Regions from separate parts of the Clostridioides sp. ES-S-0108-01 genome, predicted to be linked through region 2. Evidence: riboswitches for the same ligand, from Rfam matches in the RefSeq annotation. Region 2 holds a riboswitch; the other holds the start of a gene.
What was found. Region 2 has a riboswitch for glycine ahead of IR152_RS00840 (alanine/glycine:cation symporter family protein). Riboswitches for the same ligand answer to the same signal wherever they lie in the genome.

Region 1: another riboswitch for glycine. It lies ahead of gcvPA (aminomethyl-transferring glycine dehydrogenase subunit GcvPA); the one in region 2 lies ahead of IR152_RS00840 (alanine/glycine:cation symporter family protein).

Annotation. Positions count from the first base shown of each region.
Region 1 is NZ_JADGMN010000003.1:19,107-29,883, reverse strand. It holds gene IR152_RS03925 (amidohydrolase family protein) at 1-822, shown strand, start outside; gene IR152_RS19915 (IS3 family transposase) at 980-1,111, opposite strand; gene IR152_RS03910 (HAD-IC family P-type ATPase) at 1,368-3,725, opposite strand; gene gcvPB (aminomethyl-transferring glycine dehydrogenase subunit GcvPB) at 4,140-5,597, opposite strand; gene gcvPA (aminomethyl-transferring glycine dehydrogenase subunit GcvPA) at 5,598-8,072, opposite strand; glycine riboswitch at 8,282-8,386, opposite strand; tRNA gene IR152_RS03890 (tRNA-Leu) at 8,857-8,937, opposite strand; gene IR152_RS03885 (Na+/H+ antiporter NhaC family protein) at 9,047-10,777, opposite strand.
Region 2 is NZ_JADGMN010000001.1:165,392-187,236, forward strand. It holds gene IR152_RS00805 (sigma 54-interacting transcriptional regulator) at 1-2,614, shown strand, start outside; gene IR152_RS00810 (PTS sugar transporter subunit IIA) at 2,647-3,093, shown strand; gene IR152_RS00815 (PTS sugar transporter subunit IIB) at 3,214-3,516, shown strand; gene IR152_RS00820 (PTS galactitol transporter subunit IIC) at 3,701-5,107, shown strand; gene IR152_RS00825 (galactitol-1-phosphate 5-dehydrogenase) at 5,445-6,503, shown strand; gene araD (L-ribulose-5-phosphate 4-epimerase) at 6,602-7,288, shown strand; gene IR152_RS00835 (class II aldolase/adducin family protein) at 7,306-7,953, shown strand; gene IR152_RS00840 (alanine/glycine:cation symporter family protein) at 8,105-9,472, opposite strand; glycine riboswitch at 9,660-9,748, opposite strand; gene IR152_RS00845 (DNA topoisomerase III) at 10,174-12,294, shown strand; gene IR152_RS00850 (hypothetical protein) at 12,397-12,855, shown strand; gene ytvI (sporulation integral membrane protein YtvI) at 13,095-14,156, opposite strand; gene IR152_RS00860 (hypothetical protein) at 14,431-14,601, shown strand; gene IR152_RS19880 (tyrosine-protein phosphatase) at 14,579-14,758, shown strand; gene IR152_RS19885 (tyrosine-protein phosphatase) at 14,775-14,942, shown strand; gene IR152_RS00870 (BglG family transcription antiterminator) at 14,954-16,732, shown strand; gene pfkB (1-phosphofructokinase) at 16,911-17,828, shown strand; gene IR152_RS00880 (PTS fructose transporter subunit IIABC) at 17,865-19,784, shown strand; gene IR152_RS00885 (FAD-dependent oxidoreductase) at 20,384-21,845, shown strand, end outside.

The DNA of each region.
Region 1 (10,777 bases), on a different contig from region 2:
GTAAATATGGATATGAATTGCCCTGATGCTTTACTAGAGAATACTTATAAATCTATTGCTGATACAGAAGAAATTATAAATAAATACAGTGATAAAGAGTCTATTGTAAAACCAATCATAACTCCTAGATTCATACCAAGTTGTACGAGTGAACTTTTAAAAGGTTTGGGAGATTTATGTTTAAAGTATAATATGCCTATACAATCACACTTATCTGAGAATTATGATGAAATTGAATGGGTTAAAAGTTTAGAGCCTAAATCTAAATTTTATGGAGATGCCTATAATATGTATAATTTATTTGGTCAAACTCCTACTTTAATGGCTCACTGTGTTCATTGTTCTCAAGAAGAAATGGATTTAATGAGGGAAAATAATGTTATGGCAGTTCACTGCCCTGCTTCTAACTTTAATGTTGGTAGTGGTGCTATGCCTATTAGAAAATTCCTTGATAATCGTATTAAATTAGCCCTTGGTTCGGATATAAGCGGTGGGCATACCTTGTCAATATTTAAAGCAATAGTGTCTGCAATACAGTTATCTAAATTATATTGGGTGAACTCTGGTAAGGAACTTAACTTCTTATCTTTATCTGAAGCTTTTTATATTGCAACTAAAAGTGGAGGAAGTTTCTTTGGAAAAGTTGGTAGCTTTGAAGAAGATTATGATTTTGATGCATTAATTATTGATGATTCAGATTTAAATCATGCCAATTACTCTATACTTGAAAGACTTGAAAGATTTATCTATGTTGGTGATGACAGAAATATCATTCATAGATATGTATGTGGAAACTTAATCGAAGAACCTAATATAGAATAATTTACATAATTATAACTAATAAAAGGGATTGTCTCAAAATGTGTACTGAGACCCAAAAGTTAGACTTTATACAGGAATGAAATTTTCATTCCTGTATTTTTAAATTTATGCAACTTTAGATTCATATTCAAATCTATATTTAACAGGGAATTTTTCTTTAATTCTTTTGATTAATAACTATACCATTATTTTTTAGTGAAACTTTAATTCGGCAATAGCCATATCTACCATTATGTTCTTCAAAAATAGAGACGATTTTTTCTTCTTTAGTGTTTTTATTTTTATTCATTGATGGTTTTCCTTTCGTTTTAGACAGGTCATCGACATCACCATGTAAAAACTTTTGTTTTCATGTTGCTATAAGTGTACTATTGTTCATTCAAAAATGGTTAACAACTCCATATTGTTTTGCTATTGAAACATATCCTCCTTCTCTATTTAAATAGGGCTTAACTACTTTTAATTTGAAATTAAAATCATATTTAGCCATATAGAAACACCCCCATCGTTAGATTTTTGGTCCAACAATTGGGGTGCAGTACAAATTAATTTAAATCTGGAGCTACTGTATCTAATATCTCATCCAACACGAATAACATAACTTTTATCATAATTGGCATTAATACTGCTAGTACCATAGTTATTAGAATTAATTCTCTACTCAATGCTACAAATGAGAATAATCCACCTAAAAATAGAATTCCAATAACAAATGCAATAGTCATACTTACAATTAAAAATAACCTCTCTTTATTAAATGGTAGACATTGTTGTCTTAATATTAAAAGACCACATACACCAGTTAATATCGCACACATAGTAGAAAATACACTTGAACTATAACCTAAGTATTCAACTATATTGTAAACAATAATTACATTTACTGTCACACATAGTGCTCCTGGCAATGCATTTTTTAATATATTGAGTAAAAAATTTCCTGAAATTCTACTTTTATTTGCTTCAAGAGCTAAGAAGAATGACGGTATACCAACTGTTACAGCTCCAATTAGTGATAATTGTATAGGCACGAATGGATACTGTCTACTAAAGAAAAATAATGTTAATAGCGACAAGAAGAATGAAAAAATTGTCTTTACTAAAAATAAAGAAGATGCTCTTTGAATATTATTAATCACCTTTCTTCCTTCCATAACAACTTTTGGCATTGATGCAAAATTTGAATCCAACAATACTAAATTAGAAACATTTTTAGTAACATCACTTCCAGAAGCCATAGCTATACTACAATCAGCTTCTTTAAGTGCTAAAACATCATTTACGCCATCTCCAGTCATAGCTACTGTATGATTTTGTTTTTTTAATGCTAAAATCATTTGTTTTTTCTGTTGAGGGCTTACCCTTCCAAAGACGCTGTATTTATCAACTGCCTCATATATATCATCATCATTTTTAAGTGTTGTTGCATCAATAAAATTACTAGCCGTTTTAAGACCTGCTTTTCTAGCCACTTCACTTACTGTTACTGGATTGTCTCCAGATATAATTTTTATATCTACGCCTTCATTATAAAAAAATTCTAAAGTTTCCTTAGCCTCATCTCTAATTTTGTCCAATATTAATATAAAAGCTAGTGGTTTTATATCTTCAGGTATATTATTTTCTTCCATATAAGAATTACTATGAGCTAAAACTATTACCCTATTGCCTTTTTTAGAATATTTTTCAACCTCTGTTTTAAGTTCTTTATGTTTATCCTTAAAAACAAACTCAAATGCCCCTAGTAAATATGTACCTTTATCTTCAAAGGCTACTCCACTGTATTTTCTTTCTGATGAAAATGGTATTAAATTTTTAACTTTATAAGTATCTAAAATACGGTATTTATCTCTTATTGCACTTATTGTTGCATTATCATCCTTAAGGGAATTACATATATTTCCCATTATATCATCAATATCTATTTCATCCAGTATTACTACATCATCAACCTGCATTTTACCTTCTGTAATTGTGCCTGTTTTATCAAGACATAATGTATCAACTCTAGCAAGAGTCTCTACACAGTATAATTCTTGCACTAAAGTTTTATGACTTGCAAGCTTTATAGTTCCTACAGCTAGAGCAATACTTGTAAGCAATGTCAATCCCTCTGGTATCATACCATTTACAGCTGCCACAGTACCTACTACAGATGTAGTTATAGAATCTCCATTTCCAAAATGTTGTTTTACAAATAATATAATCCCTAGAGGAATAATTATTATACCTACAATTTTTAATATTGTATTTAATGAATTTCTAAGTTGAGAATTATGTTTTCTAGAAATCTTGGCATCACTAGCTATCTTATTTGCATAGTTATCTTTTCCTATATTTTCAACTCTCACAAAAGCCTCTCCAGAAACTACAAAACTACCAGAATATAAGAAATCACCTTCATTTTTTATAATAATATCAGATTCACCTGTAATTAAAGACTCATTTACCTCTAATTTTCCATCTAATACCTTTGAATCTGCACAAATTTGATTCCCTGTTTTTAAAATCATAATATCATCTAATACTAATTCTTGTACATCAATCTCTTTTTTCTCTTCTTCCCTTATAACAGATACCTTATTTGAAACTATGACAGATAGATTGTCCAACAATCTTTTGGCTCTTATTTCTTGAATTACTCCTATAATAGTATTAATTACAGCAATAAATATAAATAAAGTATTTTTAAAAGAGCCAACTGATACCAATAGACAAACTAAAACAATATTTATAAGATTAAAAAGTGTAAATACATTATCTTTAAAAATTTGTTTATATGTTTTAGTTTTTCCATTATCAAATACATTAATTAAATTATCATCTATCCTACTTTGAAGTTGCCCACTGCTTAATCCCATATTTATATCACAATTATAACTTTTTAAATTAGCACTATCCATATTCTACTCCTTTCAACTTAACGCTTTTTATACTTAAATTTACAAATATATTATAAAACTCCCAATTTTTATATTTTATTATTCTATAGTTTATATAATAAAATATAAATCTAAAGATTTTAATAATATAATTCTTAAGATTTCCTAAATTTTTATAAATTTCGATATATTTTAGTTAAGTTTCTCTTAAACCAAAAGAGTAAAAAGTTGTATCAAAATAAATTTCTATAATTTTTATGAATAATGGTATAATAATCATCATATTAATATTCTTATATAAGCACTAATATAATTTAAAACTTCAGTAGTAAATATTATATATATACAAAAAAGCTATCTAAACTATATTAAGTTAGATAGCTTTTTATTATAAATACAAATTCCTTTATATTTATAATCTCTATTTTTAATTATTTATCTTTGCGACCATGTAAGTATAGGTTTCTTTACTGCCCTTGCATCATCCACTCTCTTAACTAAAGTATTGTGTGGAGCAGTTTTCAATAGTTCCGGTTCTTCTTTTGCCTCCTTAGCAACATTTTTCATAGCTTCTATAAAACTATCTAATGTCTCTATGCTCTCACTTTCTGTAGGCTCTATCATAAGTGCCTCATTTATGATAAGAGGAAAATACATTGTTGGAGGATGATATCCATAATCCAGTAATCTCTTTGCTATATCTATAGTTTTTATATTTGCCTCTCCTCTTGGTAACCCACCTAATACAAACTCATGTTTACATAAGGTATCTATTGGTAATATATAGTCATCTTTTATACTCTCTTTGATATAATTTGCATTTAAAACTGCCATTTCACTAGCCTCTTTAAGCCCATCTCTTCCCATAGTTAATATATATGTGTAAGCTCTTACAAGCACTCCAAAGTTACCATAGAAGTTTTTAATTTTTCCAATAGATTTTTCTCTATCATAATTTAATACATACTTATCTTCTTGTTTTTCAATTACTGGTATTGGTAAAAAAGGTACCAATTCTTTTTTGACTCCAACAGGACCAGCTCCTGGACCCCCTCCTCCATGAGGAGTAGAAAAAGTCTTATGAAGATTAAGATGCACTACATCAAATCCCATATCTCCAGGTCTTGTTATCCCCATAATGGCATTCATATTTGCACCATCATAGTATAAGAGTCCTCCTGCTTCATGTACAAGACTTGCTATCTCTTTTATATTTTTTTCAAACAATCCAAGAGTACTTGGATTAGTAAGCATAAGAGCTGCTACTTCATCACTTAAAACTGCTTTTAACGCATTTATGTCTATAGCTCCATTTTTATCAGATGCTATCTGAATCACATCAAAGTTTGCCATAGCTGCACTTGCTGGGTTTGTTCCATGTGCAGAATCAGGAATTATTACTTTGTTTCTCTTATGGTCTCCTCTGTTTTCATGATATGCTTTTATAATCATAAGACCTGTAAATTCACCATGTGAACCTGCTGAAGGTTGTAGTGTGACTTCATCCATACCTGTAATTTCTGCAAGTCTATTTGACAAGTCATACATTAAAGAAAGAGAACCTTGTGCTGTGTATGAAGATTGGTATGGATGCATTGCAGTAAAGTTTGGAAGTGCTGCCATATCTTCATTTATTTTAGGGTTATATTTCATAGTACAAGAACCTAAAGGATAAAAACCTGTGTCAACTCCAAAGTTTTTATTTGATAATAGGGTATAATGTCTAATTAATTCTAATTCGCTAACTTCTGGCAAATTCAATTCACTTTGTCTAACCATACTTTGGTCAATCATATCTTCTACTTTTATATCGTCTACATCTAACTTTGGAAGCGAATATGCTTTTCTACCTTTTTTAGATATATCTATCAACAAACTATTATATTCTTTCATTTATAATCCCTCCATTATTCCAACTAACTTATCTATTTCTTCTTTGCTTCTTTTCTCAGTCACACAAAGTAAAGTTGAAATTTTTAATTCTGGGTAATTGTGTTCTAAATTATAACCACCTAATATATTTTCTTCTAAAAGTTTATTATTTATAGTTTCTATATTAAGATTTCCTTGCACAGTAAATTCTTTGAAAAATTTACCTTTAAATATTGGCTTATATTTTCCTGTTTGTATAAGTTTATTATAAGTATAATGTGCTTTTTTCATAGATTGCATTCCAACCTCTTTAAATCCTTCTCTCCCCATAGTAGCCATGTATATTGAAGCTACAAGAGCATTTAAAGCTTGATTTGAGCATATATTAGAAGTTGCTTTTTCTCTTCTTACATGTTGTTCTCTAGTTTGTAAAGTTAGCACATATGCAGTTTTTCCTTCTGTATCTAAGCTTTGCCCAACTATTCTTCCTGGCATTTTTCTAGTATACTTAGATTTACTAGCGAAAAATCCTACATAAGGTCCTCCAAAGTTAAGAGGATTTCCTAGTGATTGAGCTTCTCCAACAACAATATCTGCTCCTATCTCACCTGGTGTCTTTAAAACACCCAATGATATTGGGTCAACACTCATAATTAACATAGCCTTATTTTCATGGGTTATCTTTTCTATTTCTTCCATCTCTTCAATAATACCAAAGAAGTTAGGAGTCTGTATAAGAACACATGCTGTATCTTTATCTACTGAAGCCCTTAATTTTTCTATATCCGTAGTTCCATATTCATTACAAAAATCAATTTCTACTATTTCACAATCTTTGTATTGTAGATAAGTCTTAAGTACTGATAAAGTTTCAGGATGTGTAGTTTTTGATACTACTATTTTACTTTTTCTGGTCTGATTCATAGCCATTATGCATGCTTCTATTGCAGCAGTTGCTCCATCATACATTGATGCATTTGCAATTTCCATTCCAGTAATTTCTGCAATCATAGATTGGAACTCAAACACTACTTGTAAAGTCCCTTGACTTATTTCAGCTTGATATGGAGTATATGATGTATAAAATTCAGACCTTGAAGTTATATGTTTTATAATTGACGGTATATAATGGTCATATGCACCAGCTCCAAGAAAACAAGTTAAGTCTTCTAAACTTAAATTTTCTTCTGACAGCCTTTTTACTATTTTACTTACCTCTAATTCAGATTTTCCACTTTCCAAGTTTAAATCTCTTTTTAATTTTATTTCATCTGGTATATCTGAAAATAATTCATCAACTGAATTTAATCCTACTACCTTTAACATTTTTGATTTATCTTCACTTATGGCAGGTATATATGAAAATTTATTTTCTTCATTTAATACAGTATTATCTTTTTTATATTGCTTTTTATAAAAAGGCTTCTTAACTATCGTAGCAGGAACAACTTTTTTTCTGATTACTATACCTATTTCATTTCCTACTTTTGCATACTTAGAATCTATAATTCCCATGCCTAAAATCTTTCCTGTCGTTGGAGATGCACATCCTGTTGTTACAAAACCTACTATTTTTTCACCAACCTTTATATCGTATCTATTTCTAGGCATCCCTTTGCCTTGCATTTCAAATCCTACTAATTTTCTTTTAGCTCCATTTTCTTTTTCTTCTGATAAAATTGTTTTTCCAATAAAGTTTTCCTTGTTTGTTTTTACAAAAATGGATAAGCCTCCTTCAATTGGAGATATATGTTCACTTATTTCATGACCATATAGAGGTAGAGCTGCTTCAAATCTTAAAGTATCTCTACAACCTAAACCAGCAGGACATATATCTTCTCCTCCAGCTTTTAAAACTTCATTCCAAATTGTTTCTGTATGTTCATTTTTACAATATATCTCAAATCCATCTTCTCCAGTATATCCTGTTCTTGAAACTAAACAAGTTAAACCACATATTTTTGTTGATGGAATTGACTTATAAAATTTTATTGATTTTAAATCTATGTCTGTGATTTTTTGAAGAATTTCTTCTGCTTTAGGCCCTTGAACTGCCAGTTGACTAACTTCATTAGAAACATTTTTTATATCTACATTGTAACCTTTACTTTGTTTTATTATCCATGCCACATCTTTATCTATATTCCCTGCATTTATTACTAATAAATAATCTTCTTCACCAAATTTATATATTAATAAATCATCAACTACTCCTCCGTTTTCATAACACATAGGTGTATATATAATGTCATTTACCTTTAATGTGCTTATATCATTTGTAACTAAATTTTGTATAAATTTTTCTGAATCTACACCTTTTATTTGTACCTCTCCCATATGAGATACATCAAAGATACCTGCACTTTTTCTAATCATTTCATGCTCTTTATTTATTCCCTTATATTCCAAAGGCATTTCCCAACCAGCAAACTCAACAAGTTTTGCTCCAAGCTCTTTGTGTATATTATACAAAGTCACTCTTTTCAATTCATTCATATATAACCCTCCCTATAAAATTAGACCCACTATATTTAAGCAATTTCGATATTATGTCCTATACTTTTTCATAAAAAAAAGATATATTAGCATGGAAAATAATCCTAGCCTATATATCCCTGTTTGTATACCTGAAAGATTTAATAATTTAATATTATTTTGCTTCTTCGGTGACTTATAGTATATTAACCTAAGTCTTTCCAGAGTCCCATCAACTAGCGATATCTTTGCCTGAAAGTTTCTCTAAGAATTGGCATTTCTTAAATTTCTTCTTCGGCGCCTTTTTATATAAAGGTCTCTCTCGCTAATCTCATTTGGAAATATTTATTTTCATTTTTATTGTATGAATATTTCAATTAAATGTCAACACATTATATTTATTTTTTTTTATGTATTATTTTTTTTGTTAAGTTTTTATTATCAATTATATTACTTTTATATTATTAACTTTTATACATATATGTTATATATTAATGTAAAATAATATATTTATTTAATTTATTATTAATATGTCATACAAAACACTAAAAGTAAAGTTATATTGTAATTTACTATATTATGTTAAAGATATATTCATACAAACAATAGAATCGTTTGCAATTTTATAAATATATTTTTAGACAACAAAAAAAGCACTTAATGTGCTTTTTTGTATTTATTAGTAAAATATTTTATAAATATATTCATATTGTATTTAACTTATCTATCAAAAAATAAAAACGGGATAGCCCACTCCGAAAGCCAGCAACCCCAGTTTTTTCCAGTACAACTAAGTACTGTAAAATGCGGATGAAGGGAGTCGAACCCCCACGCCAACGGCGCTAGATCCTAAGTCTAGTGCGTCTGCCAATTCCGCCACATCCGCTTATTACTCTTTTATTTTACTATATTTCGCTATTCTTTTCAATAACTTTTTAAAATTATCTATAAACTAATAAAACAATCATAATAAAAGGTTAAATTTATTTATATCCTTATTCTACAAGTTCAATTTCTGCTTCATCTACTCTCTTACCAATTATTTGAATACCTACAAATATAGCAACTATAGCCACTGGCAACACTATATATATTGGCAATCCAAATCCAGCTGGTATGTATCCAAATACAACGGTAATTACTGCTGTAAATATAGCATACGGTATTTGAGTATTAACATGGTCTATATGATTACAACCAGCTCCCATTGAAGAAAGTATTGTTGTATCTGAAATAGGAGAACAATGGTCTCCAAATATTGCACCTGTTAAAACTGCACTTGTACTTACTATTACATAAGACATATCAGGATTTAGTGAGTATGCTAGTGGTATTGCAAGTGGCATAAGTATACCCATTGTTCCATAAGCTGTTCCAGTAGCAAATGATATTATTGCTCCTAAACCAAATATTAAACTTGGCAATAAAAATGGAGGTAATGAACCTGATAATAAGTGTATTAAAAATTTAGCTGTACCTAACTCTTTTATTACTGAACTCAATGACCATGCAAGTATTAATATTACACCAGTGATTACTAAACTTTTCATTCCATCTATCCAAACATCAATTGCCTCTGATATTGTAAAAATCTTTTTGACTACAGCCATTATAATAGCAACCAAACTTGCAACAAGTGCAGACTGGAATAATGCTCTAGATGCATCAGATGCACTAAATGCTTCTTTTATTGCTTCAAATGAATACGGCGAATTCGTAAATAACTGTATAAGAGCCTTATTCTCCCCTCCCATTATAGATGTATATCCACTATAATAGAATGATGTTAATGCAACTATTATTAATGTGCCTATCGGGATTATAGCATTCCATACACTCAATCTTACTCCATTTTTTGGAGCTAAATCATCTAATTCTTCTACACCTTCATCAAGGTCTGTACCAATTTTTCTACTTCTAGATTTTATCTCTGCTTTTCTCATTGGTCCAAATTCTTTTAATAATAATGCTGATAATACAATAAACACTAATATTAATATGTTATAAAATCTAAATGGTATTGTATTTAAAAATATACCAAATGCGTCAACATCTACATTTATGCTTTCAAAAGCGTCATGTATTAAACCAACTTCAAGACCTATCCATGTAGATATTATAGCTAATCCAGCAACTGGTGCTGCTGTAGCATCTATTATAAATGCCAACTTTTCTCTTGATATTTTCATCTTATCTGCAACAGGTCTCATCATAGGACCTACTATTAATGAATTTGCATAATCATCAAAGAATACTAAAAGTCCCAAAAACCATGTTATAAGCTGTGTACCTTTTGCTGATTTAGCTCTTTTAGCAAGCGCTTCAGCTATAGCCTTAGCTCCTCCCATCTTAGCAACAAGATTTATTACTCCTCCAATTACCAGAACTTGTAGTATTATTCCTGCATTCCATGGGTCTGCCAAAGATACTAAAGCTCTATCTACCAAATCTAAAAAAGCTTGTATAAATGTCGCAAAAACATTAATACCACTAGCTTTAATTATAAAACTACCAGAAATAATCCCTATAAATAATGAAATTATTACGTTTTTAGTTATAAATGCAAGTACTATAGCAACTACTGGTGGTATTAAAGTTAAGATTCCAAATTTTTCTGCATTAGCTAATGCAATAGTGTCTATATCCTCCTCTGCAAAAACCATTACTGTTGACATTATGAACATAATTGTCGTCAGAAAAATAATATTAATTTTTTTGTTCCTCAT
Region 2 (21,845 bases):
AGAAAGTTTAGAAATGGATGTAGTCGAGGTAACTAAAGAAGAATCGAGTGACCCATTTGAAACTTTAATAGGAAATAAAGGGAGTCTTAGAAATGCTGTAGAGCAGGCTAAATCTGCTATATTGTATCCACCCAAAGGGTTACCAACATTGATTGTTGGAGAAAGTGGAGTTGGTAAGAGTTTATTTTCTAGACATATGTATGAATTTGCAAAGCAGAAAAAGATAATAAAAGAAAGTTCTAATTTTGTTGTATTTAATTGTGCTGACTATAGTGACAATCCACAATTATTATTATCTTTGTTATTTGGATATAAAAAAGGTGCATTTACAGGAGCTGAATATGATACACCAGGTCTTGTAGAAGAAGCTGATGAAGGAGTTTTATTTTTAGATGAAATACATAGATTGCCTCCAAAAGGTCAAGAAATACTATTTTCTATCTTAGATAGAGGAAAATTTAGAAGATTAGGTGAAACTAATGCTGAAAGAAAAGTAAGTATTATGTTGATTGGGGCAACTACTGAAAATGTAGAGACTAATTTATTATTAACATTCAGAAGAAGAATACCAATGCTAATAACTTTGCCACCATTACATGATAGATTATTAAAAGAGAAAATAGACCTTATATACAATATCTTTCAACAAGAGTGTAATAGAATAAACGCAAAAATATTTGTAGATAAAAATGTGATTGAAATACTTGCACTAAAAAAATTTAGTGGAAATATAGGACAATTACAAAATATGATTCAGGTTCTTTGTGCAAGAGCTTTTATGAAGTTTATAAATTCTAAAGATGAAGATAATGAATCGATAGTGGTAGTAGATATAAATGAAGTTTTAAAACTTAAAGATTCTTTTAAAGATACAGCCTTTCAAGAGGTTGAATACACAGAGATAAGAAAATATTTGAAAAATGCTATATTTATACCATTTAATTTAGAAGAATCATCAGTAAAAGGAAATCTTTTGAGTAATGAGTATATATTACCAGAGGATATATATAAAACAATTGAAAAGAAATATTATGACTTAAAGTCTCTAGATATTGAAGATATAGACATAGAGAATATTTTATGGACTTTTATTTTAAATAGATTTGCTGATTTAAAGTTCAATCCAGATAGTGATGAAGAGATTTTTTCAATGAGTGATTTAAATAGTTTTGTAAGTGATAGCTTAGTCAAATTGGTAAAAGAACTTATGAATGATATAATTGAAAAAAATATTAATTTAGAAGTAAATAAAAATATGTTTAAATATCTAGCGATACACTTAGAAGAAGCTATAAAAAGAATTAAACTAAATCAAAAGATAATAAATGTAAATTTAGAAAAAATAAAGATTGACTTTTCAAAAGAATATGAGATTGGTAAAAGTTTTGCAATAAAAATTGAGGAATCGATTGGTATTAAAATTCCAGATGATGAAATTGGATTTATAACGCTATATATAAAGTCAGCTCTAAAAAATGAAGTAAAAAAAGATAAAGTAGGGTTAATAATAATTTCTCATGGACGTATAGCTACAGAGACTGTAAATGTAGTTAAAGAACTTTTAGGCGTAAAATTTCCTGTAGCTATAGATATGCCTTTAGATGAAAAACCAATAAATATATACAATAAAGCAGTAGAATTGTCAAAAATAATAGACCAAGGCAAAGGCATATTATTTTTGGTCGACATTGGTTCACTTACAAACATAGGGCAAATAGTAAATAAGAGAACTAACATAAATACTAAAACTATTGATAGAGTAGACCTCTTGATGGCACTAGAAGCAACTAGAAAAGTTTCTATGGGAGATGAAGAGCTGGATGAAATGTTTTTTTCTTTGTTAAAAGATAGGATGGGATATAACTATGAATTGGAAAAACACATAGACAAATCAAATGCAATTGTAACCTTATGTCTTACTGGAGAAGGAACTGCTAAGTACATAAGTAAAACATTAGAAGAAAAGTATGATAATACTAAATGCTATCAAATGAGTGCATTGGATGAAAATCTATTTTATAAAATTGAAAATTTAAAGGATACAAATAATATATTAGCTATTGTTGGGACAATAAATCCTAAGATACCAGGTATAAATTTTATACCATATAATAAAGAACTTTTTAAAAATTTGGATATCTATCTATTAAAATCAAAACAACAAGATGACAAACTAATTAAATCGTATGAAAGAATGCTTGATGAGGATTTAGTGATTTTTGAACCAGATATATACTTTAAAAAGGATTTATTAGAATATGTATGTTCAATTCTTATAAATAAAGAATATGTAGAAAAAGATTACTTAGACTCTGTTTTACATAGAGAAGAGATGCTTCCAACATATTCTAAAGGAGCTATAGGTGTGCCTCATGGAGATTCTTCTACTGTAAATAGTACAAGATTTGTTTTTGTCAAACTAAAGAATCCTATTGACTGGGGTGTAGGCAATGTAAATTTCATATTTATGCCAGTTTTTCAGGCTAATGATAAAGAGGTTGTTAAAAATGTTCTTGAGATATTAAAAGATGAAGAATTTATGAACAATGCCAATAAGTGTTTTAATAAAGATGATTTTAAGAAAATTATATTTGATAAATTTAAACATCTATAGCCATAGCAAAAAAATTGAGAGGAGTCAGAGTAATGAATGTAGATTTAATATCATTAGGTTTAGAATCTAATGATTATGAAAGTGTTATTGAAGAATTAGGAAATATAATGTATCAAAAAGAATATGTAAAAGACACATACATAAATGCTGTATTGGAAAGAGAAAAGACATTACCAACAGGTCTAGATATTGGCGAAATGTGTGTTGCTATTCCACATACAGATTCAAAACATGTAAATGAATCTAATGTAGCTGTGGGCATATTGAAAAAACCCGTAAAGTTTAATTCAATGATAGACCCAAAAGATAGACTTGATGTAGAACTTGTATTTTTATTAGCAGTAAAGAATCCAGATTCACAAGTAAAACTGTTAAAAGATTTAATGTCAGTTTTTCAAAATATAAAGCTTTTAAAAAATATAAAAAATGCATCGACAAAGGAAGATGTAGCTAAATTATTGGATTTTATAGAAATTTAATGTAGACAATCTTAGAAATAAAAAATTAAAATTTAAACAATCAAAGTAAGTATTATTTTATAGATAGGTTTAATCTATATAAAATAAAAATTTAGAGTATAAAATTAGGAGGAAATTATTATGAAACAATTTAATGTATTATCAGTTTGTGGTTCAGGAACAGTTACATCATCAATGGTAGCAGGTAAATTAAAAGAAGTATTAGGAAATAAGGGAATTTCTATCACTACAACAGAAGCTAGACCAACAGAAGCACTGAATTTAGCACAATCAGGAAGATTTGATTTTATAACATTTACTAGTCCACTTCAAACGGGAGATTATGGAATACCAACTATAAATGCATTTGCTTGCTTAACGGGTATAGGAGAAGAGGCATTCTTTGAAGAAGTTTTAACTGTTATTGAAGGGATAGACAAGTAAGCTTTGGAGGTGTGAATTATAGTATTTAAATTATTGATTTAGATACTATAATAAGCTAATATTAACTAAATATTTATGAAGAAAACATTTTTTATATGTTGTCATAAATTAAAAAATAATAAAAATAGTTATTTAAGAAGTATTAAATTAATCTTATAAATATTTATAAATAGGAGGATAAAAGATGTTAGAATTTATGAAATCCATAATTGATACATTTGGTTCTGCAATTATAGTTCCAATTATAATATTCATAATAGCAAAGATATTTAAAGTAACTACTAAGAAATCGTTTCTTTCTGCTGTGTATGCAGGCGTTGCTTTACAAGGTTTTACACTGATTCTAAATTCATTTACACCAATAATAACACCAGTTATCAATAGGATGGTTGATAGTACAGGAGTAAATCTACCAGTTTTTGATGTTGGCTGGCAAGCCACATCATTGGTTGCATTTTCAACAAGTGCAGGTATGATATATTTAGGTCTGGGGATATTATTACAAACCATTTTATTTTTAATAAAATGGACAGATGTATTCCAACCATCAGATTTATGGAATAATTATTCTTATATGGTATGGGGAGCAATGGTCATAGGAGTAACAGGAAATTTTCCTTTAGGTATAGCATGTATGGTTTTATTAAACTTATATAGTTTGTTAATATCAGAGCTAGTTGCAAAGAGATGGTCTAGCTATTATAGGTACCCTAATTGTACGATAATAGCCATGCATAATGTTGAGGCTTCTGTGTTTGCAGTATTTGCAGACCCTATATACAATAAATTGGGGCTAAATAAAATAAAATTAAATCCTAAAGAATTAGAGAAGAAATTAGGATTCTTAGGTGAACCAATTACTTTAGGGCTTTTTTTAGGGATGTTTATAGGTATATTAGGTAATATGACAAGGATAACTACTATGGAAGCTTGGGGAGAAATAATGAAAGTAGGTATATCTACAAGTGCTGTTATGGCAATTTTCCCTAAAGTAGCAAGTATGTTTGCTCAAGCATTTGCACCTATAACAGAATCTGCTAGAAAGATTATGCAAAAAGCTGGAAATCGTGAGTGGTACATAGCAGTAAATGATGCTGTTGGATATGGTGAACCTGCAACTCTAATATCGGGTCTTATATTAATTCCAATAATGCTTGTAATAGCTATGGTACTTCCTGGTAATAAAGTATTACCAGTTGTAGATTTATTAGCAATTCCATATATGGTGCAAGGTTTAGTTGCTATACATAATGGTAATATACCAAAAGTACTAGTTTCAGGTATAATTTGGTTTGGACTAGGATTATATATTTGTACATCTACAGCACCATTATTTACAGATATGGCTACAAATATAGGTGTAGCTATACCAGCAGGAGCAATGTTAATAACAAGTTTTAATATACTAGGAAAACCTTTGATGGGATTAGTTTTCTTTGCATTTCTAAGTGCAAATCCAATTTATATAGGTCTTGCAGTTGTAATTTACTTTGTTCTGTGGGCATTATTTAGAAAGAATAAAGCAAGTATTCTTGATTATCTAGAAAAACAAGCACTTAAAAATGTAGAAGAAGAGCCTGTAGCAGTTTAAATTTATAAAAATAAATAGGAATAACTAAAGGAGTTTATAATTGATTTTATATAAGTATCAGATAATACCTGAGAAATATTTAAATGAAATATAGACTTCTTTTTATTTAGATAATATTTGTAATTATAATTTGTGTATTTTTATAGTTGAGTTTTTCTGTATAACCTGAAAACATACTCTTTTATATTTATACAGTAATGTAATTTGATTTTATAAAATGTAATCTCTCTTGGCAAAAGACTTTGTATATAAGGCATTTATCTGAATACACTATTTATCTTTTGTATGGCATAGATATTGCTATATAGAAGTATATAGCATGAAAGGAGATATTTATATGGAGAATAAAATGAGAGCATCAGTATTGTATAATGTAGGTGATGTCAGATATGAAATGGTAGATATACCAGAAATAACAAATACAGAAGTGCTTGTAAATGTAAAGTATGTTGGAATATGTGGTTCAGATTTACCTAGGTCTATGGTAAGTGGTCTGAGTGGAAATACAGCATATCCATTAATTTTAGGTCATGAATTTTCTGGTGAAGTTGTTAAAATTGGAGAAAAAGTAAAACATATTAATGTAGGAGATAGAGTAGCTGTTGCACCATTAGTACCTTGTGGAGAATGTGATTATTGTAATGAAGGTAATTTTGGCTTGTGTGATGATTACAATATAATTGGAACAAGAGTAAATGGAGCATTGGCAGAGTATGTAAAAGTTCCAGAAGAACATATTTTAAAACTACCAGATACATTGGACTATGAAACTGCTGCTGGAATTGAACCAGCAACTATAGCTTATCATGGGATTTCAAAGTCTGACATTAAAGTAGGAGATAGTGTAGTTGTGTTAGGGTGTGGTCCAATAGGTCAGTTTACTATACAATGGGCAAAGGTATTTGGTGCATCTAAGATTGTAGCTGTTGATATTTTTAATGAAAAGTTAGAACTTTCTAAATCTCTAGGAGCAAATTATACATTGAATTCAAAAGAAGTAAATATAATTAAAGAAATAAAAAAAATAACAAATGGTGGTGCTGATATTGTAATAGAGACTGCTGGTAGTAGATTTACACAAGAACAATCTCTACTTGTAGCAAAAAAGAGAGGTAATATAGTGTTTGTAGGTATATCACACACAGAATTACCACTTAGTGTAGAAGCTACTGAGTGTATATTACGTGGTGAACTTACTTTGAAAGGTTCTTGGAATTCATATACAAGCCCTTATCCTGGAAGAGCATGGACTGCAACATTGGATTTTATGGGAAAAGGTGATATTGTTTTTAAACCCATGATTTCACATAAAATAGGTCTTAATGAAGTTGGTGACTTTTTAAGTAAAATGAGCAAGAGAGAGATTAATTTTAATAAAATCCTAGTAGAAATATAAAAATTTAACAGACAAATTAAAAAACAATTAAATTTTATAATTACAATATTAGGAAAAATAAAAATAATTTTCTCAAATAAAATATAGGAGGAAGAAAAGTGTTAGAAAATTTAAAAGAAGAGGTATTAAAAGCAAATTTAGAATTACCTAAGAAAAGACTAATTACTTATACTTGGGGAAATGTAAGTGGGATAGATAGAGAAAAAGGATTAGTAGTGATAAAACCAAGTGGGGTAGAGTATAGTAGTATGACTGTAGAGGATATGGTTGTAGTTGATTTAGAAGGAAATGTAGTTGATGGTAAATTAAGACCTTCTTCGGATACTCCAACTCATCTAGTCTTATATAAAGAGTTTGAAGAGTTAGGGGGAATAGTACATACACATTCAAGTTGGGCGACAATCTGGGCTCAAATAGGAAAGCCTATACCATCTTGTGGGACTACTCATGCAGATTATTTTTATGGAAGTATACCATGTACCAGAAAAATGACTAGAGAAGAAATTTGCAGTGAATACGAAAAGGAAACTGGAAATGTAATTGTTGAAGAATTTATGGGAAGAAATCCAATTCATTGTCCAGGAATAATTGTGAATGACCATGGACCTTTTACATGGGGAAAAGATGCAAATGAAGCTGTGCATAATGCAGTAGTTTTAGAAGAAGTTGCAAAGATGGCTTATTATACAGAGCTAATGAGTCCTGATAATATTATGGATAAAGTGCTTATGAATAAGCATTTTTCAAGAAAGCATGGAAAAAATGCATACTATGGTCAAAAATGATTATCTGGAGGTGAATTATGCTAGAATCTTTAAAGGTCAAAGTTGTGGAAATAGCAATTAAAGCAGAGCGTTATGGTTTATGTAAAGAAAAAGCTGGTAATTTTAGTATTAGAGATAAAGAGACTGGATATATACTTATAACACCCTCAGGTGTAGGAAGAGAAGAATTAAAAGTTGAGCATATTTGTGTATTAGATTTGGATGGAAATGTAATAGAAGTTGAAAAAGGTATTAAACCAAGTAGTGAGGTGTTGATGCATATTGAAATATACAAAGTAAGGGAAAATGTAAATGCTATATCACATACTCATTCTTTATATGCAACAGCATTTTCAGTAGCAAAGAAACCAATTATACCAATTGTATATGAATCAGTTAATTATGGTGGTTATGTAGATATTGCTCCGTATGAAAGACCGGGAACTTTAAAACTAGCTAAGAGTGTTTCAAAACTATTGCTAGATACAGATGCATGTTTACTAGAGAAACATGGACTTACAACTGTAGGTAATGATTTAGAGGAAGCATTATTAAAATCAAGATATGTAGAAGAGGTAGCAGAAATATACTATAGGTCTTTAGTTTTAAACCAGTTCAAAGAGCTTGAAGTAGTAGATGTCGATGAATTTAAATCATGGAAATACCCAGAAGAAATAAAATTTTAATCTAAATAATTTTCATTGAAAATAGTAATTAAAATATATGTACTATTTATTTCAATTACTATATTTCTGTAGATATATTTATTATACTTTTTCAAAAGAATATAGAATTCCAAAGTCATATAAAATTGACTTGGAATTCTATACTTTTTATTTATACATTTTTATTTATTTGATTTTCTGGAGAGTTTATATGTTCAAAGTATTTTTTAGTTTCAGATACTATTATAGGTGATAATGCAAGTAAAGCTATCAGATTAGGTATTGCCATAAGTCCATTTACAATATCAGCAATTATCCAAACAACTTCTAATTTTAAGAATGCACCTAATAGCACCATAGCTACAAATACAGTTCTATATCCATTCATACCTTTTACACCAAACAGAAATTCAAAACATCTTTCTCCATAATAACTCCATCCTAAAATGGTAGTAAATGCAAATAATGTCAAACTAACTGTAAGTAATATTGGTCCAAATGTAGGAATTGCTCCGTTAAAAGCCGCTTGTGTCATAACAGCTCCATTTAGGTCTGAACACCATACTCCTGAAATAACAAGAGAGAATCCAGTAAGAGTACAAATTATAATAGTATCTATAAAAGTACCCGTCATAGATATAAGACCTTGTTCTGCTGGCCATTCAGTTTTAGCAGCAGCTGCAGCTATTGGAGCACTACCTAGACCAGATTCATTTGAAAATACACCACGAGCTATACCATTCCTAATTGCCAGTGACATAGTTGCCCCCAGAAAACCACCAGTAGCAGCAGTAGGTGTAAATGCACTTTTGATTATTAACATAAAAGTTTCAGGAATTTTATTCCAAAAAGATATTAAAATGATTCCACAGATTACGACATATATAACTGCCATAAAAGGTACTATTTTAGTAGCTACATTAGATATACTTTTAAGACCTCCAAATACAACCAAAGCTACAAATACTGCTAATATAACACCTGTAATTCTAGGGTCTATTCCAAAGCTATTATTTATCGCATCTGTTATTGAATTTACTTGAGTAAAAGTTCCTATTCCTAAAAGTGCAACTAGTATACCACTTATAGCGAAAAATATTGCAAGAGGTCTCCATTTTTCCCCCATACCATTTACTATGTAGTACATTGGTCCACCAGAAACTTGACCATTTTTATCTTTAGTTCTGTATTTTATTGCAAGAACACCTTCTGAATACTTAGTAGCCATTCCAAAGAATGCTGCTATCCACATCCAAAAAAGTGCACCAGGTCCACCAGCTTTGATAGCTGTAGCAACACCAACAATATTACCAGTACCAACTGTAGCAGCTAGAGCAGTACATAAGGCTGCAAAACTTGAAACATCACCACTACCTTTGTTTTCCGCAGAGAATATTAACTTAAGAGCCCTTGGAAGTTTAGCTATTTGTACAACTCCAAGTTTAGCGGTAAGTAGTATACCAGTACCAACTAGTAGTACTAGTAGGGGTGGTCCCCAAATAAAAGCATCAACTTTGTTTAAAATATCAATTAGATTCATAAAAACACCCCCTCATTTTTTGCTTTACATAATCAATAGAATTTTTAATGAAGTAATTGACAGGAAATAAGTATAATTTATTAATAATTTCTAGTGTAATAAAAAAAGCTAAATCTAAAAAAGATTCAGCTCTGGATATACACTAATTAGCAACCAAAATAAAAGTATTAGTAAATACTATTTTTGGTAGATAATCCCTGTCCTTTTGCCTGAGAGATTGAGCATAAAAGCCTTGCCCCTTCGGCGCCCATAATGGGTCTCTCCAGAGTTCCGTAAATTTTACAGTCCTACTTTAAAAAGTACCTGAGAGTGTTACTCCTTCGGTGTGCTATATAGCAACTCTTCTATAAAATCTTAACCGGATATTGATTTGTCATAGCTTATTGTATTAATAATATTAATATAAGTTTTTATATTTTGTCAACCAAAAAATAAAAAACAAAGAAAAAATATAAAAATGTAATCATATTTACGAATTATAAATTTATAAGGTTAAGTAATGTACGTGAAAATAAATTCTGTAATAGGCATACAAATTAGATAAAAAATAAGTTTTAAATAAAAAATAAGAAAATCTTAAATAATTAATTAGATATGATTAAATTATGGTAATATTATAGTTACGATATTAAGAAAAGTTCTATTTATTTAGATTTTAAGCGTAATATTAGATTAAGTATAAGGAAAGGAAGTATTTTTAGATGGGAAAAGTATTAGTACTGGCAGAAAAACCTTCTGTTGGAAGAGATATAGCAAAAGTTTTAGGGTCAAAAAATGAAAAAAATGGATATATAGAGGGTTCAAGGTATGTGGTAACCTGGGCTCTAGGTCATTTGGTTACACTTGCTGACCCTGAAAGTTATGGAGAAAGATACAAATCATGGAGTTTAGAAGACTTGCCAATACTTCCTAAGCACCTGAAGACTGTTGTGATAAAAAAGAGTGGAAAGCAGTTTAATACAGTTAAAGCTCAAATGAATAGAAATGATATAGATGAAATAGTCATAGCAACAGATGCAGGTCGTGAAGGAGAACTTGTGGCAAGGTGGATAATAGAAAAGTCACAAGTAAAAAAACCTCTAAAGCGTCTTTGGATTTCTTCGAGTACAGACAAGGCAATAAAAGAAGGATTTGCAAAATTAAAAAATGGAAAAGAATATGAAAATTTATATTATTCAGCAGTAGCACGAGCAGAGGCTGATTGGATTATTGGAATAAATGCAACTAGGGCTTTGACGACAAAGTACAATGCACAACTTTCTTGTGGAAGGGTTCAAACTCCTACTCTTGCAATGTTACTTAAGAGAGAAGAGGAAATAAGAAATTTCAAACCTAAAGAGTATTATGGATTGGAGTTAATTGCTACAAAGGGAAATTCAGATATAAAATTTATTTGGAATGATAAAAACAATAACTCTTCAACTTTTAGTAAAGAAAAGATAGACTCTACATTAAAAAAAGTAAAAGGTGTAGACATAAAAATATCTGAAGTAAACAAGTCATATAAGAAAAAATATTCACCTGCACTTTATGATTTAACAGAATTACAAAGAGATGCAAATAAAATGTTTGGATTTTCAGCAAAAGAAACTCTATCTATAATGCAAAAACTGTATGAGCATCATAAAGTACTTACTTATCCTAGAACTGATTCTAGATATTTAACATCAGATATTGTTGGAACATTAAAAGATAGAATAAAAGCTGTAAATATTAGTGATTATTCAAGGATTTGTAGTAAATTATTAAAAAACAATATTACAGCTAATAAATCATTTGTAGACAATTCAAAGGTAACAGACCATCATGCAATAATACCAACAGAGCAGAAGGTATTTATGAGTGATTTTAGTGACAAAGAACGAAAAATATATAATCTTGTAGTAAAAAGATTTTTAGCAGTACTATCTCCTCCTTTTGAATATGAACAGACAACTATAAATGCAACTGTAGGAGGCGAAATATTTAAGGCTAAGGGAAATAAAGTAATAAATTTAGGTTGGAAGGAAATTTACAAAGATATTGAAGATGGAGATGAGTATGAAAGTATACCAAATATTTTAGAAAAAGATGTACTTAAAGTTAAGGAATTAAAGATAACTTCAGGGAAAACAAATCCACCACCATACTTAAATGAGGGTACGTTATTGACAGCTATGGAGAAAAATGGTCTTGGGACAGTTGCTACAAGAGCAGATATAATAGAAAAATTATTCAATTCATTTTTAATGGAAAAGAAAAATAAAGATATATATATAACATCAAAAGGGAAACAATTATTAGATTTAGTTCCAGTAGATTTGAAGACACCAGAACTTACAGCTTCATGGGAAAAGAAATTATTGGATATTTCAAAAGGAAAACTTAGTAAAAATACATTTATAAATGACATGAAAGATTATTCAAAAGATATCGTACTAGAAGTAAAAAATAGTGATAATAAATTTAAACATGATAACTTAACTAAGAATAGATGTCCAGAGTGTGGTAAATTTATGTTAGAAGTAAATGGTAAAAAAGGTAAAATGTTGATTTGTGAAGATAGAGAGTGTAACACTAGAAAAACTATATCACAAGTAACTAATTCAAGGTGTCCTAACTGTCATAAAAAATTAGAACTTCGTGGAGAAGGTGAGGGAAGAATCTTCACTTGTAGTTGTGGGTACAGAGAAAAGCTGTCTTCTTTTAACAAGAGGAAGCAAGAAGAAAAAAAGAAGGCATCAAAAAAAGATGTTAATCAATATTTAAAAAATCAAAAGAAAAATCAAGAAACATTTAATAATCCATTTGCAGAAGCACTAGCTAAACTAAAAAATAAATAATTTTAAAGTTATTATTATATCAATTATAACTTCAACTGTATATCAATTATATGTACTGATATAATATAGTGTATAATTTAGGCATGAAAGTAGGGCTGTTAAATGGATTTAAGTGATATATTTGAATACTATTGTAAAAAGTGTGAAAATACATGGAATAATTCAAGTGTTGAATTATTGGAGAACATAGAAACATATAGTAGGGATTCACCAAAAAAGAGTGAAAAAGAATTAGATAAATTGATAAATACAATATCAGTTCATTTAGAAAGGTATCCAAATGACTCTGTATTGAGAAAAATGTGGGTAAAAAAAGGCGAGATTTTCTTACAAAAGACATTAGAAAAAGAAAATATTTTTAAGTTAGAAAAAATGGATATAGATGATAGAAAAAAATTTTTAGATATAACAAAACAGTTTATTAGAGATGTTAGAAAATTTGATGATGATTTACCTATAGGTGATATTATGCAAGCTATGAGAAATGTATGGATTTCAAATGTATTACAATTATTATTTGGTAAAGAGGTCTATTATTCAAAAGCTAACTTTAAAAATTGAAGGAAAAATAAAAGAAAAATTTAAAAGTATAGATGTTTTAAATAATGAAAATGAATATAAAGAAATGATTGATATTATTTGTGCAGAGTAGAAAAAAGGGAGCGTCTCAGAATGGACTTTTTAGTTTATGAGGCACTCTTTTTGTATAAAATCAAATGTATTTTCATCATTTCACAATGAAAAAGAGGCTTATCTCTATTTTGAGACAGCCTATTTTAAATTTAAATAAAAATGTTAAACTATTTAAATGCAGTAATAATACCATTATCGTGTAAATTTTTTATGATTGTAGCTGCGATAGGGAATCCAAATAATCCGGCTATTCCAAACAGTTGAGCTCCAACAAACATACACATTAAGGTTATTAGAGGATATAGACCAATTTGGTGTCCTACTACTTTTGGTTCTAATATTTGCCTAACAACGGTTATAATTATGTATAGTATTAAAAGTCCTATCGTTAAGTGAATATTTCCATTAATAAGTGAGATAATCATCCAAGGTGTCAAAATACTTCCTGTCCCTAAGACTGGCAAAATATCAACAAGTGCTATGATGACAGCTATAATAAATGCATTTTCGACTTTTAGGAGGTTAAGTCCAATAAGGAGCTCTATAAATGTTACTGATAGTAGTATTGCGTAGGCTTTTAGTAGTTTTAAAAGAGCATTAATACTGCTATTTTTTATATTTATTATCATAAATTGACTTTTTTCTGGAAACTGTTTTAAGAGAAAGTTTACTATTTTTTGATAGTCAAAACTAAAGAAAAAAGAAGCAATTAAAGTAATAATAAGTTTTAACATAAACGCAGGTGTTTTGCTTGCAATACTAGCAATAGCATTGAGTGCATTTGTTGAAACAGAAGCTACTAAGGACATCATAGATTGGCTTATATTGTCCCAACCAAGTATTAATGCTAGGTTAACATTAGGTGTACTAGCATCTATCTTTGAAAATAAAGTGTTTAGTGTTGGTTGTATACTTGACTTATATATATCAGGAAGCCTAAAAAACATGTCACTTACACTTGCAAATATCTTCACACCAAAACTAACTAATAAAAATATACACAGTCCATAAAAGGCTAAAAGTATTACTACAGAAATAAATGTACGATTTAAATTTGTATTATGTGTAATAAGTCTTATAATAGGTCTTAAGATGGATGCAATGATAAAACTGATTACAAAAGGCATTAACAATGGTAATAAGAATTTTAATACAATATATATAATACTTGCTATTAAAACTACATATGTAAATTTAATTATAAAATTCTTTTGCTTTTGAATGTCCATAATATAAAACCTCCAATGTATTTGACATTATTCTAAATATGGTCTTTTTTACATAAAATATACTACTGTATATTGATTATAAACTATAAAGCTTCCACAAAGTAAATAAATTATGTAAAATTTAGGTTAATTTTGAATAAAGATATACTTTTACATTTTACAACTACTAACCAAACACTAAAAAATATTTTAAATAAAGAACATAAAATTGTGATAAAATTAATTTATCGATGTTTAAGAAAAGTATAATAGATAGCTTTTAAGAGGTGGTAAGATGAAAAATTTTAGAGCTTTAGGTGGTAATAAATCAGAAGATGGTAGAAGTGATGAAGAAGCTCGTAAACATCCATCAACAGTAATATCAAATATAAAAAACATAAGGATTCTAGCTATGAGAGAGTTGGAGGAATCAGAAGGGAGTTTTGGTTCTAAGAGACTATACTAATTTACCGATATTAAACCATTGTACTGCTGGTAAGGATAGAACAACTGGTGTAGGGAGTGCTATAATTCTTATGATTTTAGGGGTATCAAGAGAGAACATAATGAAAGATTATCTAAAAAGTAATGATTTTGTAGATAAAGAGATTTATAGAATATAAACCTGAATTTAAGGGAATTCCAAAAGAAAATTTAAATTATATATTTGGTGTAAATGAAGAATATATGAAAACTGCTTTTAGAAGAATTGATGAAGAATACAATGGTGTAGAAGCATCTTTATATGGAGAATTTAATTTAGATAAAGAAGAAATAAAAAAATTAAGAAATCAATATCTAGAATAAAAGGTGATTTTATGAGTTTAAATATAACAGCAAGACAGATAAATATAATAAAAATACTGTTAAATTCAAAAGATACGATTAGTGGTCTTGTCTTAAGTCAAGAGATAGGATGCTCTTCAAAAACTATACAAAATGAAATAAAGGATATTAATAAACAACTTAGAAATGGTAAAATCTTGTCAATAAGAGGAGTTGGTTATAAACTAGAGGGAAGTTTTGATGAGGTAACTCTAAATAGCAATCTCTATGATGATGTAGATAGAGTAGAATATATAATCAGAAAAATATTAACCTTGAGTAATGAAGAAAAAAATACTATAAAACTTGAAGATTTAGCCGATTCTATGTATGTAAGTGTTTCGACAGTAAAAAATGATTTAAAAAAAGTAAAAAGAATATTAAAAAAGTATTCAATCTCAGTTAAATCTAAGCATAAACAAGGTATATGTGTTTCAGAAAGTGAAGATAAGATATTAAATTGTATAGTTGACTTAAGCAATAAGAGAGATAATCAGCTGAGTTTAAATGATTTTTTAAATGATGATATAAAGGAAAAAAAATTAATAATAAAAAAAATATTATTAGACATATTAAATGAAAATGGATTGGTATTAACTGATATAGAATTTAAAAATGTGTTAAATAATATATTAGTTATGTTAAGCAGACATAAATATGATGAACAGGAATTTATAGCGAATTATGTAGAGAATTATAAAAATAAGAGAAGCTCAATTCTAGAAAATGAACAAAACAAAGAAATTATAGTAAACTCAATAAAAATGTTTTGTAAAAATTTAAAATTAGCTACATCAATAGATATAAGTAATGATAAGGTATTTGAGGAATTTTTATATAAACATATTAGTAGCTTATGTAAAAAAATAAAGCTAGGCATAAATCAATCACCTATAATGGCTCAAGATATAAAAATAAAATATCCATTTGCTTTTGAATTAGCTAGTATAGCTAAAAAAACAATAGAAAAAGATTTAAATATAGAAATCAATGAGGATGAAGTTGCAAACATAGCTCTACATATAGGCGGAGCTGTTGAAAGAGCATCTTATAATAATAGAGATAAGGTTTTTAAAACCATAATAGTTTGTACTTCAGGTATAGGCACATCAATGTTAATAAAAGCTAAGTTAGAGAATATATTTAAGGAAAAATTAGAAATATTAAAGATTATTCCTTCATACTTAGCTGAATATATAAAAGTTATAGATGTTGATTTTGTAATATCTACTGTTCCTATTGAAATAGGCGATATACCAGTAATAAATATATCTCCAATTTTAAGTGACAAAGAAGTTAAATTAATCGAAAAGTATATAAAAACAGGAAATATATATCTAGATTTAGATATAAAAAATCTGTTTGATAGTGAACTGTTTTTTACTGATTTGGATTTTAAAAGAAAAGAAGAAGTTATAGATTTTATGGCGAGTAAACTTGTACAACATGGCTGTATAGATGAGGCTATGAAAAACTCTTACTTTGAGAGAGAAAAAATAGCAACAACAGAAATAGGAAATATGGTAACTATACCACATGGAGCTATTGGAAAGATTTTTGATAATAAAATAGCAATTGGTATATTGAAGAAACCTATTTCTTGGGAAATATCAGATGTTCGTTTAATAATAATGTTAGCACTTGATAAGGATAAAATATTAGATTATGAAGTCATATTTTCAAATATATATAAGAGAGTAGATTCTATAGCAAAAGTTATAAGTATATGTGAAAATAGCAGTTTTGAAAAGTTTGTAAGTCTATTTAAATAGAGGTATATTATAATATATAGTACTGTATATACACTTATAAATTTGGATAATATAAAACTAAATAAGATAAAAACGATAAATTTCTCTTTTAATTAAGAGAAATTTTTTGACTTTCAAGGATATTAATATGGAGTTAAGATATAAGCATAAGATAAATAAATAAAAAAGAGGTGGCAAGATGATTTATACGGTAACATTAAATCCATCAATAGATTATATAGTTAAACTAGATGAACTGAAGACAGGAAGTACAAATCGTGTAAATGAAGAATACGTTTATCCAGGAGGAAAAGGTATAAATGTATCTCGTATACTTAAAGAACTTGGAAATGATAACACATCTTTAGGTTTTATAAGTGGTTTTACTGGAGAATATATAATAAGAATCTTAGAAGAAAAAAAATTGAAGACAGACTTCATAAAATTAAAAAATGGTTTTTCAAGGATAAATGTAAAAATAAAAGAGTCAGAGGAAACTGAAATTAATGGGCAAGGTCCAAATATAGGTGATGAAGACATTGATATTTTATACAAAAAACTTGATAAGCTAAATCAAGATGATATTTTAATATTGGCAGGAAGTATACCATTTACTCTAGATGAAAAACTATATGAAAATATAATATCTAGATTAGAAGAAAAGAATATAAAAGTTGTAGTAGATGCAACTAAAAATCTTCTTCTTAATGTTTTAAAATATAAACCTTTTCTAATTAAGCCTAATAACAACGAATTAGAAGAAATGTTTGGTGTTAAATTAAATTCAATCGAAGACATAGTAAAATATGCTAAAAAATTAAAGGCAATGGGAGCCATAAATGTTTTAGTATCAATGGGTAAAGACGGAGCAGTATTGATTACAGAGGAAGGTGAAGTACTTATAAGTGATGTTCCTAAAGGAAAAGTAAAAAACTCTGTAGGAGCAGGGGATTCAATGGTAGCAGGGTTTATATCTGGATATTTAAATACTGGTAAATATGACTATGCTCTTAAATTGGGAACAGCTTCAGGTAGTGCAACTGCTTTTTCGTATGACTTAACCAAAAGAGAGTACATTGATAAATTGGTAAATGAAATATCTGTAAACAAGTTTTAGAATATTAAAAAATATATAGAAAGGTAATTAGTATTTATGAAAATTATAGATTTATTAGATGAAAAATCAATTAAGTTAAATTTAAAGTCAAAAACCAAGTCAGAAGCAATAGAAGAATTAGTAGATTTGGTTGCAAATAGTGGAAATTTAAATGATAAAGAAAACTATAAAAAAGCAATTTTGGCTCGTGAAGAAATGAGTACAACAGGAATTGGAGAAGGTGTAGCTATACCTCATGCTAAAAATTCATCAGTTACTAAAGCTTGTATAGCAGCAGCAGTGTCAAAAGAAGGTATAGATTATGAATCATTTGACGGAAGCTTATCAAATCTATTTTTTATGATAGCTGCACCAGATGGAGCTAACAATACTCATCTTGAAGTGTTATCAAGATTATCTACGATACTTATGGATGAAGACTTTAGAAAGAAACTAATAAATTCAAATTCTGAAAAAGAATTTAAGGAAATAATAGATAAAAAGGAAAGAGAAAAATTTAGTGAAGAATATCAAGATGAAAAAATTGGTGAGAAAAATATAGTAGATGCTAAAGAGAATGATATTAATAAGTATCCTCAAGTCTTAGCAGTAACAGCATGTCCAACTGGAATAGCACATACATTTATGGCAGCTGAAAGTTTAAATAAAATTGCCGAAAATAAAGGGGTATCAATAAAGGTAGAAACTAATGGTTCAGCAGGTGTTAAAAATAAGCTTACAAAAGATGAAATAGAAAATGCAACATGTATAATAGTAGCAGCAGATAAAAATGTTGAGATGGCTAGATTCAATGGGAAAAAGGTCATAAAAACTAAGGTCGCTGATGGCATACACAAAGCAGAGGAACTTATAGATAAAGCTGTAAATGGAGATGCTCCAATTTATCATGGAGGAGAAGGAAGTCACACCGAATCAAATGAAGAAAGTGAAAGTGGATTTAGAAAAGTATATAAACACTTAATGAATGGCGTATCTAATATGCTACCGTTTGTTATTGGTGGAGGGATACTTATAGCTATAGCATTTTTACTTGATGACTATTCTATTAACACTTCAAATTTTGGTTCAAATACACCTACAGCAGCATTTTTTAAAGGAATAGGAGATAAAGCTTTTGGATTTATGTTACCTGTACTTGCTGGATATATAGCATATTCTATATCTGATAGACCAGCATTTGTCGTAGGATTTGTAGGAGGAGCTCTTGCAGGTGATGGTGGTTCAGGTTTTTTAGGTGCATTACTTGCAGGTTTTATAGCAGGCTATTTAGTAGAAGGGCTTAAGAAACTATTTAGTGTATTACCAACTTCATTGGAAGGAATAAAACCAGTGTTATTATACCCTCTATTTGGAACACTTTTGATGGGTATTATAATGACATTTTTAGTAATACCTCCAGTTACAGCTATTAATAATGCAATGGTTGGATTTTTAAATGGTTTAGGAGGAACTTCAAAAATAGTTTTAGGATTAGTTTTAGGTGGAATGATGGCTGTGGATATGGGTGGACCTGTAAATAAAGCAGCATATGTGTTTGGGGTTGCATCACTTGAGTCAGGGCAGTTTGAAATAATGGCAGCAGTAATGGCTGGTGGTATGGTTCCGCCACTTGCTATAGCTCTTGCAACTACATTTTTTAAGAATAGATTTACAAAAGAAGAAAGAGATTCTGGTAAAGTTAATTATGTAATGGGATTATCATTTGTTACTGAGGGAGCAATACCATTTGCCGCTGGAGACCCGCTTCATGTTATACCAGCTTGTGTTGGAGGTTCAGCAATAGCAGGAGCACTTAGTATGTTGTTTAATACAGCTCTTCGTGCACCTCATGGAGGAGTATTTGTTATACCAGTAGTTACTCATCCACTTGCATATATATTAGCTATAACTATAGGTGCTATAGTTGGGATGATGCTTCTAGCATTACTTAAAAAGCCATTAAATCAAAGGGTATAGTTAATAAAAATTATTCAACAATTAAAAAAGTTTTACAAAAATTAATATATTACTGAGTTATTATAAGATAAAAATTTATATAAAAAGTGAACTTTATATGCAAAGTTCACTTTTTTATATTTTTGATTCAATTTTTGTACCAAGTTTATTTAAATGATTTTTTTGATACTTCAATCCTAATTTTTCTCGGTTTGTGAGCATATAAGTTTTAGTACCGGTATTTATAGTCACTAATTTCTTTTTCAATGTACCCCATTTTCTAATTTTTGAAAAGGAGATATTAATCTATATATAATACGTTTTAATCACATGTCTGTTGTAATTTAAAGATTTTATATATGTATTTTGGGATATTTACAGTTTCTGTTTTTGCTGTTGGTGTTTTATCTAGCATAATAATTTAAGATACTTAGCAATTATAATATTTTATTAAAATAACATTTTAAAATTCAGTTAGTATATATGATTAATAAATTTATTATATCTATTTAAGTATATTGTTTATGATTAAGTAATGTATTTATTTTTACATTATTTATAATAAATAAACCATATGATGGGAAAACTATTATTATTTAATATGTAAAGGAGTATTTTAAATGAACGAATCATATTGGTTTTTAAATTCAAATCCAAAGGAATATAAAAAGTTAGGCGAAAATATAAAAGTAGAGTGTCTTATAGTAGGTGGAGGAATAACTGGATTGACAACTGCATATTTATTAGCAAAAGAGGGTAAAAAAGTAGCACTCGTTGAAGCTGATAAAATAGGATATGGAACTTCAGGAAGAAATACTGGTAAGGTAACTTGTCAACATGACATATTTTATTCTAAGATAGAGAAAAAATATGGATTAGATAAAGCAAAATCATATTATAATGCAAATAATGAAGCTCTAAACTTAATTGAGCAAATAATAAAAGAGAATAATATCAAATGTGATTTTAAAAGAGAACCATCTTTTGTATTTACAGAAAAAGAAGAAACTATAAAAGACATAAAGGATGAATATCGTACATGCAAGAAAATAGGAGTAGATTGTGAGTATCATGAAACTATATCAGATATTCCATTAGACATAAAGGGAGCTATTAGTTTCACTAATCAAGGTCAATTTAATCCAAAGAAGTATATTGATGGATTAGCAGAAATAGCAGTACATTTAGGTGTAAAAATATATGAAGAGACACCAGTAGTAGATTTAGAAAAAGGAAAAATATGTAGAGTTAAGACAAGAGAAAATAATATAATAGAAGCTGAAAATGTTATAATTTCATCTCATAGTCCATGGTATGATGGGTTGAATTTTTATTTTGCAAAAGAATATGCAGAACGTGCTTACTTAATGGCAGCAGTTTTAGAAAATAAATTACCAGATGGTATGTTTATAAGTATAGATGACCCATCCATAACTTTTAGACAATATAATGATGGAAATGAGAACTTACTAATTTTTGGAGGAGGAGACCATAAAGTTGGTCAAGGAGGAACTGAGAAAGAAATATTTAATGACTTGAAGCATTATGGAAAAAAGGTTTTTAAGGTAAAAGATTTTAAGTGCAAATGGTCAGCTCAAGATAATATGAGTTTTGATAATGTTCCTTATATAGGTTATATCAATAAAAGAGAAGACAATATTTATGTAGCTACAGGGTTCTCTAAATGGGGAATTACTAATGGAACTGCTGCAGGAATAATAATAAAAGATTTGATAGTAAATAATAATTCTGATTATAAAGATACTTTTAATCCATCAAGATTAGGTAGTTACTTTTCAAAAGATTTTATAAAGGAAAATGCAAATGTAGCAATAAATTATGTAAGTGGAAAATTAAAAATAGGTAGTGGAGATATGCCTAAGAACAATGGAGAAGGAAAGATTGTTAATATTGATGGAAAAAGATATGGTGCATATAAGGATGATAGTGGAAATTTTTATATTGTAGATACCACATGTACTCATTTAGGATGTGAACTTAATTTTAATAGTGAAGAAAAAACATGGGATTGTCCATGTCATGGTTCAAGATTCGATTATAAGGGAAATATACTTGAAGGAC